One region of the Streptomyces sp. NPDC111628 genome, then DNA from elsewhere that is predicted to be linked to it. Evidence: riboswitches for the same ligand, from Rfam matches in the RefSeq annotation. Region 1 holds a riboswitch; each other region holds the start of a gene.
What was found. A riboswitch is a leader RNA that binds a small molecule or an ion and turns the genes downstream of it on or off. The one in region 1 is predicted to bind cobalamin.
Positions count from the first base shown of each region.

Region 2: linked by a shared signal. The riboswitch ahead of ACZ7MF_RS30460 (energy-coupling factor ABC transporter permease) and the one ahead of ACZ7MF_RS11855 (FecCD family ABC transporter permease) in region 1 are both predicted to bind cobalamin.
Region 3: linked by a shared signal. The riboswitch ahead of ACZ7MF_RS32855 (cobalamin biosynthesis protein) and the one ahead of ACZ7MF_RS11855 (FecCD family ABC transporter permease) in region 1 are both predicted to bind cobalamin.

Region 1 covers NZ_JBVKBZ010000002.1:926,817-930,992, forward strand. The annotation lists gene ACZ7MF_RS11845 (TetR/AcrR family transcriptional regulator) at 1-30, shown strand, start outside; gene lpdA (dihydrolipoyl dehydrogenase) at 234-1,637, shown strand; cobalamin riboswitch at 2,002-2,149, shown strand; gene ACZ7MF_RS11855 (FecCD family ABC transporter permease) at 2,251-3,357, shown strand; gene ACZ7MF_RS11860 (ABC transporter ATP-binding protein) at 3,357-4,130, shown strand.
Region 2 covers NZ_JBVKBZ010000006.1:216,159-220,334, reverse strand. The annotation lists gene ACZ7MF_RS30470 (chloride channel protein) at 1-682, shown strand, start outside; gene ACZ7MF_RS30465 (potassium channel family protein) at 787-1,251, shown strand; cobalamin riboswitch at 1,352-1,537, shown strand; gene ACZ7MF_RS30460 (energy-coupling factor ABC transporter permease) at 1,568-2,269, shown strand; gene ACZ7MF_RS30455 (energy-coupling factor ABC transporter substrate-binding protein) at 2,266-2,622, shown strand; gene cbiQ (cobalt ECF transporter T component CbiQ) at 2,623-3,372, shown strand; gene ACZ7MF_RS30445 (ATP-binding cassette domain-containing protein) at 3,369-4,176, shown strand, end outside.
Region 3 covers NZ_JBVKBZ010000007.1:52,429-56,604, reverse strand. The annotation lists gene cobN (cobaltochelatase subunit CobN) at 1-82, opposite strand, end outside; gene ACZ7MF_RS32860 (cobyric acid synthase) at 79-1,611, opposite strand; gene ACZ7MF_RS32855 (cobalamin biosynthesis protein) at 1,608-2,591, opposite strand; cobalamin riboswitch at 2,698-2,838, opposite strand; gene ACZ7MF_RS32850 (hypothetical protein) at 2,988-3,209, opposite strand; gene pitH (low-affinity phosphate transporter PitH) at 3,244-4,176, opposite strand, start outside.

The DNA.
Region 1 (4,176 bases):
GCGCGCGCGGCCCTGACCGAAGCAGGCTGATCAAGGGTGCGGTGTGGGTACACGTCGACCGCACGCGTGGGCGCCGAGGCGTCCGTGGCCGGCGGAGGCGCTGGAGGAAGGTCGCCGGCGCCTGGCGCATCGGCTTCACTGTGCTCCGGACAGCGGACGCATTTCGTCGATGCTCGCGGCAACGGTCACGCCGGCCACCACAAGTCAAACAGCGAGAGCAGGGAGGATTCTCCGTGAGTAGCACGCACTTCGACGTCGTCGTCCTCGGCGCGGGACCCGGCGGGTACGTCGCCGCGATCCGCGCGGCCCAGTTGGGCAAGAGTGTCGCCGTCATCGAGAAGCAGTACTGGGGAGGCGTCTGCCTGAACGTCGGCTGCATCCCCTCCAAGGCGTTGTTGCGCAACGCCGAACTCGCCCACACCTTCCACCACGAGGCCAAGCAGTTCGGCATCTCGGGCGAGGTGAGCTTCGACTACGGCGCCGCCTACGACCGCAGCCGCCAGGTCGCCGACGGCCGGGTCAAAGGCGTGCACTTCCTCATGAAGAAGAACGCCATCACCGAGATCGACGGCCACGGCACCTTCACCGACGCCCGCACCATCGACGTCGCCCTCACCGCCGGCGGCACGCAGAGCGTCACCTTCGACGACGCCGTCATCGCCACCGGCTCCACCGTGAAGCTGCTGCCCGGCGTCGAGCTGAGCGAGAACGTCGTCACCTACGAGACGCAGATCCTCCAGCGCGAGCTGCCCGCCTCCATCGTCATCGTCGGCGCCGGAGCGATCGGCATGGAGTTCGCCTACGTACTGCGCAACTACGGCGTCGAGGTCACGATCCTCGAATTCCTCGACCGCGCCCTGCCCAACGAGGACGCCGAGGTGTCCAAGGAGATCACCCGCCAGTACAAGAAGCTCGGCGTCACCCTCCTGACCTCCACCAAGGTCGAGACCGTAGAGGACGAGGGGACCTCCGTCACCGTCACCTACACCACGGCCGACGGCAAACGGTCGGAGATCCGCACCGACAAGGTCCTGATGTCCGTCGGCTTCGCACCGCGCACCACCGGCTACGGCCTGGAGAACACCGGTGTCACCCTCACCGAACGCGGCGCCATCGCGATCGACGAGCACATGCGGACCTCAACGCCGCACCTGTACGCGATCGGCGACGTCACCGCCAAGCTCCAGCTCGCCCACGTCGCCGAGGCGCAGGGCGTCGTCGCCGCCGAAACCCTCGCCGGAGCCGAGACGATGCCGCTGGGCGACTACCGGATGATGCCGCGGGCGACCTTCAGCCAGCCGCAGGTCGCCTCGTTCGGGCTCACCGAGCAGCAGGCCCGCGCCGAAGGCCACGACGTACTGGTCGCCAAGTTCCCCTTCACCGCCAACGGCAAGGCCCACGGTCTGGGCGAACCGGGCGGCTTCGTGAAGCTCGTAGCCGACGCCGCGCACGGCGAGCTCCTCGGTGGACACATGGTCGGCGCGGACGTCGCGGAGCTTCTCCCCGAGCTCACCCTCGCGCAGAAGTGGGACCTGACGGCCACCGAACTGGCCCGCAACGTCCACACCCACCCCACCCTCGGCGAAGCACTCCAGGAAGCGTTCCACGGCCTCACCGGCCACATGATCAACCTTTGACCTCCGGGCGACCGGCCGATCGGGCGGCCGCCACCCGATCCAAGCAAGGAGCACGAGTTTGCCGAGGTCGACGCGGGCGGCGTCCCTGCCCTGTGGGCCATCCCCGAGGGCGCCGACCCCGGATGAAGTCCGCCGCCTCGACCAACCGGGCCTGAGCGAGCGCGGTTCGGCGACCACCGATGACCACCGTGCCGACGGCGCGCACCCGGCCTCCTCGCGTTGCCGCCCGGCGGCATCGCGGTTGGGCCGCCACGAGTACGTCTCCTGACTCATGCTGGGAGTTTGCTGACCAAGGGCCTCCGCACATGGGCCTGACCTGGGGCTGCGCCAATCTACGGGACAGCAAGCCGTCGGAGTCCAGGTGCGGTTCCGGATCGGCGGCGGTGACGAGGTACGCTGCGAAGCGCCTCGTGGGGGAAGCCGGTCGAAGTCCGGCGCTGACCCGCAACGGTAGGCGGAGCCCTGTACGGGGATCCGTAAGCCCGATTACCCGCGGTGGTGAAGCCCCTGTCAATCGCCGTGGACTGCGAGAGGTGCTGTGCAGGGCGCCCAGCGTCCGGGCCCGCTCCTTCGATCACGCAGGCGCACGGCCCGAGGCGAAAGCGAAACGCCTGTGGCCACGCTCCGCGACCGGACACCCACCGCCCCACCGCACCGCACGACGAACGTCGGGCCCCCACCACCGAGGCGCGCCTCACTGCCCCTGCTCGTGACCGGGCTGTGCGTCGCGCTTCCCGTCTCGCTGGCGTGCGGGGCGGGCATCGGCGCGTCGGGGCTCTCCTGGAGCGAGGCGCTGCACTACCTCTGGGCGGGGCTGACCGGCGGGACCATAGGCGCGGACGACGTCGCCGCCTACACCATCGTCTGGGAACTCCGGTTCCCACGAGCCGTGCTCGCGGCGGTCGTCGGCGCCGGCCTGGCGTCCGTCGGCGTCGCCGTCCAGGCCATGGTCCGCAACGCGCTGGCGGACCCGTTCGTCCTCGGCATCTCCTCCGGTGCCGCCGTGGGGGCCAACGCCGTGCTCATCTTCGGGGCCTTCGGCGCACTCGGTCTCTGGGCGCTGTCCACGGCGGCGTTCCTCTCCGCGCTCGCGGCCATGGTGCTGGTGTACGCGATCGCCCGGACCCCGCGGGGCCTGACTCCGCTCCGGCTGGTGCTGACCGGTACCGCGATGTACTACGGCTTCTCGGCCGTCACCACCTTCATGGTGTTCGCCGCCGAGCACGGCGAAGCGGCGCGGTCCGCCATGATGTGGCTGCTCGGCAGCCTGGGCGGGGCGAACTGGTCCTCCGTACCGATCGCCGCGGGCGCGGTCGTCGGCGGCCTCGTCCATCTCGGCTGGTCGGCCCGGCGCCTGAACGCCCTCGCGATGGGCGACGAGACCGCCGCCGCGCTCGGCGTGGACCCCGGGCGGCTGCGCAAGGAACTGTTCCTCACCGCCGCGGCCGTCACGGGTGCGGTCGTCGCGGTCAGCGGGGCGATCGGCTTCGTGGGCCTGATGGTCCCGCACGCGGCCCGGATGCTGGTCGGCGCGGACCACCGGCGGCTGCTGGCCGTGGCGCCCCTGGGCGGGGCCGTACTGCTGGTCTGGGTCGACATCCTGTCGCGGGTCGCGCTCGCCCCCGCCGAACTGCCGCTGGGCGTACTGACGGCCGCGATCGGCGTGCCCTGCTTCGTCCTGCTGATGCGCCGCCGTACCTACACCTTCGGAGGTGTGTGATGCAGGTCGAGGTCGAGGGACTCACGGTGGAGATGTCCGGCGCGCGGGTGCTCGACGAGGTGTCGCTGCGCGCGGACAGCGGCCGGTTCGTCGGGCTCGTCGGGCCCAACGGCAGCGGCAAGTCGACCCTGTTGCGCTGCGTGTACCGGGCGCTGCGCCCCACCGCCGGCGTGGTCCGGCTCGGCGGTGACGACCTGCCCTCCCTGAGCCCGCGGGAGAGCGCGCGCCGGCTCGCCGTCCTGCCGCAGGAATCGGGGGCGGAGTTCGACTTCACGGTGGCCGAGGTCGTGGCCATGGGCAGACTGCCGCACCAAGGGGCGGCCGCCCGGACCTCCGACGAGGACCGGCACGTCTGCGCCGCCGCCCTGGCAGGAGTCGGCGCGGGCCATCTGACCGACCGCGGCTTCCTCACCCTCTCCGGCGGGGAGCGGCAACGGGTGCTGATCGCCCGCGCCCTCGCCCAGCAGCCGCGGATCCTCGTCCTGGACGAGCCCACCAACCACCTGGACATCGCCCAGCAGTTGGAGGTCCTGTCCCTGGTGCGGGCCAGCGGGACGACCGTGCTCGCCGCCCTGCACGACCTCAACCTCGCCGCGCTCCACTGCGACCGCCTGCACGTCGTCGACGGCGGACGGATCGTCGCCTCCGGCGCCCCGCACGACGTTCTCACGGCCGATTTGCTGGCCGACGTCTTCGGAGTGCGGGCGCACCGCGTCGCCCACCCGGAGACCGGCGCGCTCCAGCTGCTCTTCGACCGCCTGCCGGCTCAGTAGTACGCCCCGCTCGTTCGCCCCGCCTCGTTCGCCCTGCCTCGTCCGC
Region 2 (4,176 bases), on a different contig from region 1:
GGAGATCGGCGCGCTGGGCCTGCCCGACCTGCCGCCGCAGGCCAATCCGGACGCGGGGGACTTCCTGTGGGGCCTGCCCACCGCCGCCCTGATCGCCGTACTGGTGACGCTGGCCCGCGCGCTGGGCCGCCGCACCGTCACCTGGACCCGGCGCCGCACGGCCGCCCGCACCGTCGCCTGCGCCACCGCGGTCGGCGTCTGTGTCGCCGCGTACGCGCTGATCACCGGCCGTTCCCCGGCCGAGGCCGCGCTGTCCGGCCAGGCCACCCTCGCCCAGCTCGCCGCGCAGCCGCACGCCTGGTCCGTGGGGGCGCTGGTCGCGCTGGTCGCGTGCAAGGCGCTGGCCTGGGGCATCGCGCTGGGCGCGCTGCGCGGCGGCCCGATCTTCCCGGCCGTCCTGCTGGGCGCGGCGACGGCCCTGGCCTGCTCCGGGCTGCCCGGCTTCGGCGCCACCCCGGCCCTCGCCCTCGGCATCGCCGCCGCGGCCGCCGCGGTGACGGGGCTGCCGCTGGCCAGCTCGGTCCTGGCGGTGCTGCTGATGGGCCGGGACTCCCACGACCAGATGCCGCTGATCGTCATGGCCTCGGTCGTCTCGTTCGTCGTGGCCCAGCTGGTGCGCCGGACCCGGCCGGAGGCGGGCGGGACGCCGGACGGAGCGCCGACGGCGGGAGCGGCGCGGTGAAGGACCACCGGACCGCACAGCCACGTCCCCGGCCTCGGCCGCGTCCCCGTACCGGCTGGGACGCCGTCCGGCCCTGGCTCGTACGGGTCGGGATCGCGGCCGCCGTGGTCGTGGCGTACTTCCTGCTCCCCCTCGACCAGCTGGGGCCGCAGCGGCCGTTGCTGAGCTGGGTGCTGTTCGCCCTGCTGCTGACCCTCGTGGCCCTGCTGCTGCTGCGGCAGATCCGGCACGTTCTCCTGGACCGTCCGGACAGCCGGCCCGGGGTGGTCATCTCGCTGCTGATCGTCCTGTCCGTGCACGTCTTCTCGGCCACGTACTACGCCCTCGCCAAGTCGCCGGGCGAGTTCAGCGGACTGCACACCCGGATCGACGCGCTGTACTTCACCGTGGTGACGCTCGCGACCGTCGGGTACGGGGACATCACCCCGCGCGGCCAGGCCGCGCGGGTCGTGGCCATCCTCCAGATCACCTACAGCTTCGTCTTCCTCACGGCCGCCGCGACCGCGCTGACCACCCGGATGCGGGACATGGTGGTCCGGCGACCCGAGCGGGGCGGCCGGTCCCGCTGACGGCGGCGCCGGGCGTTTACGCAGTCCCGAGGCCTGTTCGACGGCCGGGCGGGGCGCCCGCCGGGCCCGAGGCCCGCTTGTGCCCGCCCCCGTGGGAGCACTACTGTCGCCACGCCTTGGTGAACGGGAAATCCGGTGTGATGCCGGTGCGGCCCTCGCCACTGTGAATCGGGAAGTCCGGCTCCGGCCCTCGCGGGCAGCCACTGGATCGCTTGCGATCCGGGAAGGCGGAGCACGGGCGGTGGTACCCGTAAGCCAGGAGACCGGCCAAGGCGCGTCGTCCATCCACGAGGTGCTGGAGAGGGTCTGCTGAGCCATGCACATAGCCGAGGGCTTTCTGCCACCGGCGCACGCGATCGCCTGGGGTGTCGCGTCCGCGCCGTTCGTCGTCCACGGAGTCCGGTCACTCACCCGTGAGGTCAGGGAGCACCCGGAGAGCACGCTGCTCCTCGGCGCCTCCGGGGCCTTCACGTTCGTCCTGTCGGCCCTGAAGCTGCCGTCGGTCACCGGGAGTTGCTCCCATCCGACCGGCACCGGTCTGGGCGCCATCCTGTTCCGGCCGCCGATCATGGCGGTCCTTGGCACCATCACCCTGCTCTTCCAGGCGCTGCTGCTCGCCCACGGCGGGCTGACCACGCTCGGCGCCAACGTCTTCTCGATGGCGATCGTCGGCCCCTGGGCCGGGTACGGCGTCTACCGGCTGCTGCGCCGCTGGGACGTGCCGTTGATGGTCACGGTGTTCTCCGGCGCGTTCGTCGCCGACCTGTCCACGTACTGCGTGACCAGCGTGCAGCTGGCGCTGGCCTTCCCGGACCCGGGCAGCGGGTTCCTGGGCGCGCTCGGCAAGTTCGGCTCGATCTTCGCCGTCACGCAGATTCCCCTCGCGGTGAGCGAGGGCCTGCTCACGGTGATCGTGATGCGGCTGCTGGTGCAGTCCAGCAAGGGCGAACTGACCCGGCTGGGCGTGCTGCTGACGCGGTCGGGCGAGCCGAAGCAGGAGGCGGTGGCGGCCCGATGAGCCGGAACGCGAAGATCAACACCCTGCTGCTGCTCGCCGTGGCCGCGCTGGCGGTGCTGCCGCTGGTGCTGGGGCTCGGCGACCACAAGGAGGAGCCGTTCGCCGGGGCCGACGCGGAGGCGGAGACGGCGATCACCGAGATCGAACCGGACTACGAACCGTGGTTCTCCCCGCTGTACGAACCGCCGTCCGGGGAGGTCGAGTCGGCGCTGTTCGCCCTCCAGGCCGCGCTCGGCGCGGGCGTGCTGGCGTACTACTTCGGACTGCGCCGGGGCCGGCGGCAGGGCGAGGAGCGGGCGTTGGCCACTTCCGAGGCCACGGCGGCTGCGGGGGACACCCCCGAAGGGGCCTGAGTGCTGCCGATCGACGCGGCGGCGCACAGCAGTCGCTGGCGCCGCCGCCATCCCGTGGACAAGGCCGTGCTCGGTCTCGGCCTGACCGTGCTCGCGATCTCGCTGCCGCCCTGGCCGGGCGCGGCGCTGGTACTGGTGGCGGCACTGACGGTGCTGCTGGGCCCGGCGGGCGTGCCCGGGCGCCGGCTGTGGCGGGCCTACCGGGTGCCGCTGGGCTTCTGCGTGACGGGTGCGCTGCCGCTGCTGGTCCAGGTCGGGGGCCCGGACGGGTTCCTGACGGCGGCCGACGGCGGTGCGGTGCGCGCGGGCGGGCTGCTGCTGCGCACCTCGGCGGCCTCGCTGGGGGTGCTGCTGTTCGCGTTCACCACGCCGATGTCCGACCTGCTGCCGCGCCTGGTGCGGGCCGGGGTGCCGGCGCCGGTCGTGGACGTGGCGCTGGTGACGTACCGGATGAGTTTCCTGCTGCTGGACTCGGTGCGCCGGATCCGTGAGGCGCAGGCCGCGCGGCTCGGGCACACCAGCCGGGCGGCGGCCTGGCGTTCGCTCGGCGGGCTCGGCGCCACCGCGTTCGTGCGGGCCTTCGACCGGGCGGCCCGGCTCCAGACCGGGCTCGCCGGGCGCGGTTACGACGGCACCCTGCGCGTGCTGGTACCCGAGGCCCGGGTCTCGGTGCCGTTCACGGCGGCGAGCGTCACGCTGCTCGCGGCGCTGGCCGCCCTCACCCTCGTACTGGAAGGACCCCTGTCGTGAGCGAACCGGACCAGTCCTCTGAACCGGCCCCGGCCCTGGTCGCCCTGCGGGGCGCGTCGTTCGCGTACGAGGAGGGTCCGGACGTGCTGGCGGGCCTGGACTTCGCGGTGCGCGAGGGGCGCGCGCTGGCGCTGCTCGGCCGCAACGGCAGTGGCAAGACGACGCTGATGCGGCTGCTGAGCGGCGGCCTGAGGCCGCGCGCGGGGACGTTGACGGTCGACGGTGAGCCGGTGACCTACGACCGCAAGGGGCTGACCCGGCTGCGGACCGCCGTGCAGTTGGTGGTCCAGGACCCGGACGACCAGCTCTTCGCGGCCTCGGTCGGCCAGGACGTGTCCTTCGGTCCGCTGAACCTGGGGCTGCCCGACGCGGAGGTGCGCTCCCGGGTCGGGGAGGCGCTGGCCGCGCTGGACATCGCGGCGCTGGCCGAGCGGCCCACGCACCTGCTGTCGTACGGGCAGCGCAAGCGGACCGCTATCGCGGGGGCGGTCGCGATGCGGCCCCGGGTGCTGATCCTCGACGAGCCGACCGCCGGTCTCGACCCGGACGGGCAGGAGCGGCTGCTGGCCACCCTGGACCGACTGCGCGCGGGCGGCACCACCGTGGTGATGGCCACCCACGACGTCGACCTCGCCCTGCGCTGGTCCGACGACGCAGCCCTGCTCACCCCGGACGGTGTGCGCACCGGCCCGGCTGCCCCGACGCTGGCCCGCACCGACCTGCTGCGGCAGGCCAGGCTGCGGCTCCCCTGGGGCGTCGCGGCGGCCGGGCTGCTGCGGGCGCGGGGCCTGCTGGCGGACTCGG
Region 3 (4,176 bases), on a different contig from region 1:
TGCCGATCCGGTAGGCGGCGTCCGACGCGCGGGCCGCCAGCAGGTCCGTGTCGGCGGTCGACAACAACAGCACTGTGCTCATGCGGGCGCTCCCGGTGGAATGAAGGGCAGTCCTTGCGGAGCGCCGGACTCGATGAGCCGCCACAGCGCGTCCGTGTCCGCGTGGTGTTCGATCAGGTCGCCGAGCCGGTCGAGCTGCTCCTCGCGCAGCGCGGCGAACGAGGTGTCGGGGGCCGGCACGAAGCGGCGGCCCGCGGCGGCGGCCACCTCGCGCAGGAACGCCCGCCGGAAGCCGTCCGACTCCAGCGAGCCGTGCCAGTGCGTGCCCCAGGTCTGGCCGACCCGGCAGCCGTCCAGGCTGCGTCCTCTGTCATCAGAGATGAACGCATCACCCGCTACCACTTCGGCGACCCCGTGGTGGATCTCGTACCCCTCGACGCGCTCGCCGAGGGCCTCGCCCACCGGCCGGGTGAGGGTCTTGTCGCGGTCGAACCGCACCCGCACGGGGAGCAGTCCCAGCCCGTCCACGTGCCCGGCGCGGGACTCGACCTCGTCCTCGATGTGCTCGCCGAGGAGCTGGAAGCCGCCGCAGATGCCGAGCACGGGCCGCTGCTCGGCGACCCTCCGGACGAGCGCGTCCGCCAGCCCCCGCTCCCGGAGCCACTCCAGGGCCCGGACCGTCCCGCGCGTCCCCGGCACGATCACCAGGTCGGCGTCGGCCAGTTCCTCCGGCCGGTCCACGAACCGCACCACGACGCCCGGTTCGGCGGCCAGCGCGTCCACGTCCGTGAAGTTGGACATCAGCGGGACCGCGCAGACGGCGACCCGCAGCACGTCCTCGCCGACCGGCGGCGCGACGACGGACTCCCGCACGGTCCCGCGCAGGGAGACGCGCAGCCCGTCCTCCTCGTCGATGCCGAGCCCGTGCCGGAAGGGCAGCACGCCGTACGTCCGCCGCCCGGTGAGACCGTGCAGCATCTCCAACCCGGGCTCCAGGAGCGACACATCACCCCGGAACTTGTTCACCAGGAACCCGGCGACCAGAGCCTGGTCCTCGGGCGCCAGCAGCGCCACCGTGCCGAAGAAGGAGGCGAAGACGCCCCCGCGGTCGATGTCGCCGACGACGAGGACGGGGAGTCCGGCGCCCCGGGCGATCCCCATGTTCACGATGTCGGTGCGCCGCAGGTTGATCTCGGCCGGGCTGCCCGCGCCCTCGCAGATCACCGCGTCGTACGTGCCGCGCAGTTCGGCGAGCGAGTCGAGCACCGTGCCGAGCAACCGCTCCTGGCGCCCGCCGTGATAGCCGCGGGCGCTCATCTCGCCCACGGGCCTGCCGAGCAGCACGACCTGGCTGCTGCGCTCCCCGCCGGGCTTGAGCAGCACGGGGTTCATGTGCGCGGTCGGCTCCACCCGGCAGGCCTGGGCCTGCATGGCCTGGGCCCGCCCGATCTCGGCGCCGTCCCGGGTCACGAAGGAGTTGAGCGACATGTTCTGCGCCTTGAAGGGCGCCACCTTGACGCCCTGGCGCACCAGCCAGCGGCAGATCCCGGCGGTGACGACGCTCTTGCCGGCGTCGGAGGTGGTGCCCGCGACGAGGAGGCCACCGTTCATGACGTACGTCCCTTCGTGACACCCGGGTTCTTCGCGGTGGCCCCGCGCGCGAGCAGCCGCGCGCCCGCGCACACGCCCAGCGCCAGCAGGCCCACGCGCCGGGACAGCCGTACGGCACGGTCGATGTCGCCGGAACCGGCCCGTACGGCGCGTCCCGCCGCCCCGTTGAGGACGGGCCGGTGCTCGACCCGCCCGCCGTAGGAGAGCGTGCCGCCGAGCCGCACGCCGAGGGCGCCCGCGAAGGAGGCCTCCACGGGCCCGGCGTTGGGGCTCGGGTGCTGTGCGGCGTCCGCGCGCCAGGCCCGCAGGGCGCCGCGCGGGTCACCGCCCGCCACGGTGGTCAGCACGGCGGTGAGGCGGGCGCCCGGCCAGCCCGCGAGGTCGTCGAGGCGGGCCGAGGCCCAGCCGTAGCGGCGGTACCTGGGCGACTTGTGGCCGACCATCGCGTCCAGGGTGTTCACGGCCCGGAAGCCGAGCAGCCCGGGGACCCCGGCCACCGCGCCCCACACCAGGGCGCCCACCACCGCGTCGGAGGTGTTCTCGGCGACGGACTCCACGACGGCCCGGGCGATCCCGTCGGCGTCCAGCGCCTGCGGGTCCCGCCCGCACAGGTGCGGCAGCCGCGCCCGCGCCGCCTCGACGTCCCCGGCCCCCAGCGCACGGCCGATGGCAGTGGCCTCGCGGGCCAGCGAGGTGCCGCCGACGACCGACCAGGTGGCCGCGGCGGTCAGCGCGACGGAGGCGGCGGGGGAGCGGCGTACGGCATGCGCGGCGGCCGAGCCGAGGACGGCGGCGCCGCCGGCGCACACGACGGTGTGCAGGGCGCCCCGGCCCCGGTGGTCCCGCCACAGCACCTGTTCCACGGCGCCCGCGGCACGGCCGAACACGGCGACCGGGTGTCCGCGGCGAGGATCGCCGAGGAGGAGGTCACCGAGGAGGCCGGCGGCGGCGCCGTACGCGAAGACGCGTCCGGCACGCACGGCTCAACCGGCCGTGGGAAGGGGAAGTCGAAGCGTGTCGCTGGTGAGCCCGGAACGGCAGCCGCGCATGGCGATAGGTCCTCACTCAGGGTGTCCGCGCCCTGGTTCGAAGAGCACGGCGGCGAGAGTTCCTGGCTCCCGGGGATCCTGTCCCCGGTCACAGTGGCGGGACCGCGCCGGATTCGCACCGGGCTTCCTCTTCTGCCGCCGTAGATGGCCCCGGAAGTCCACCACGGCCCGCGAACACCCGTCAACCTGGCGTTGACCTGCGACGGGGGAGTGTGCGAAGGCCCACACCCGAGTGGTGTGCGCCGGCACGCGAAGAGGCGGGGCGCGGAACGGTTCGAGTCCGTCCCGCGCCCCGCCCCGGAGCGTGCGCGGTGGTGCGCAGGGCGCTCAGGCGACGATCAGATAGATCCCGTACGCCACCGCCGCCAGGCAGGCCGCGAAGCACGCGTACGCGCCGGTGACCGCGAGGGCCGCGGAGCCGCCCTGGGCGGCGGCCCGCTCCTGGCGGGAGAGGCCGACGATGCCGAGGGTGAACAGGCCCACCAGGGCCACCGTGACCACGAGGCTGACGCCGAAGACGGAGCCGAGGGCTGCCCAGTCGATGCTCATGGAGGTTCGCTTCCTTCGTACCCGGCAGGCGGGTTCAGACGGTGGTGGCGGCCGACGGGGCCTTGGGGTCGGGGGTGGTGGCCGGGGCGGGGACGGTGGCCGCCAGGTCCTCGGTGGCGCCCGTCGGGGGCGGCGACACGGCGGCCATCGCCGTGGTGACCACACCGGCGGGCTCGGGCTGCCCGGGCCCCTCGGTGTCCACCGGGTCGCCGTCGACGACGTTGGTGTGGTCGACGACCTCGCGGCGGGAGATCCGCCAGATCGCGAAGCTGGACGCGATCAGGAACACCGCGACGAGGGCCGTGCCCCAGTCGCCTGCGCGGCAGACCCACTCGGCGAGCGCGGCGACCAGGGCCGCGGCCGGCAGCGTCAGGCCCCAGGCGACGAACATCCGGGTGGCCGTGGACCAGCGGACCACGCCGCCCTTGCGGCCGAGGCCCGCGCCCATCACCGCACCGGAGACCGAGTGCGTGGTGGACAGCGAGAAGCCGAGGTGGGAGGAGGCCAGGATGACCGTGGCGGCGCTGGTCTGGGCGGCGAAGCCCTGCTGCGGCTGGAGGTCGGTCAGGCCCTTGCCCATGGTGCGGATGATGCGCCAGCCGCCCAGGTAGGTGCCGAGCGCGATGGCCAGGCCCGCGCTCAGGATGACCCACACGGGCGGGTCGGAGTCGGGGGCGAGCGAGCCGCCGGCGATCAGGGCGAGGGTGATGATGCCCATGGTCTTCTGGGCGTCGTTGGTGCCGTGGGCCAACGAGACCAGACCGGCGGAGGCGATCTGGCCGGCCCGGTAGCCCTTCTTGGCGGCCCTGCCGTCGGCCTTGCGGCCCAGCGAGTACGTCATCCGGGAGGCGAGCATCGCCGCGAGGCCGGCCACGATCGGGGCGGCGATCGCGGGCAGGAGCACCTTGGTGACGAGCACGTCGCCGTTGACCGCGCCGATACCGGCCGAGGCGACGGCGGCACCGAT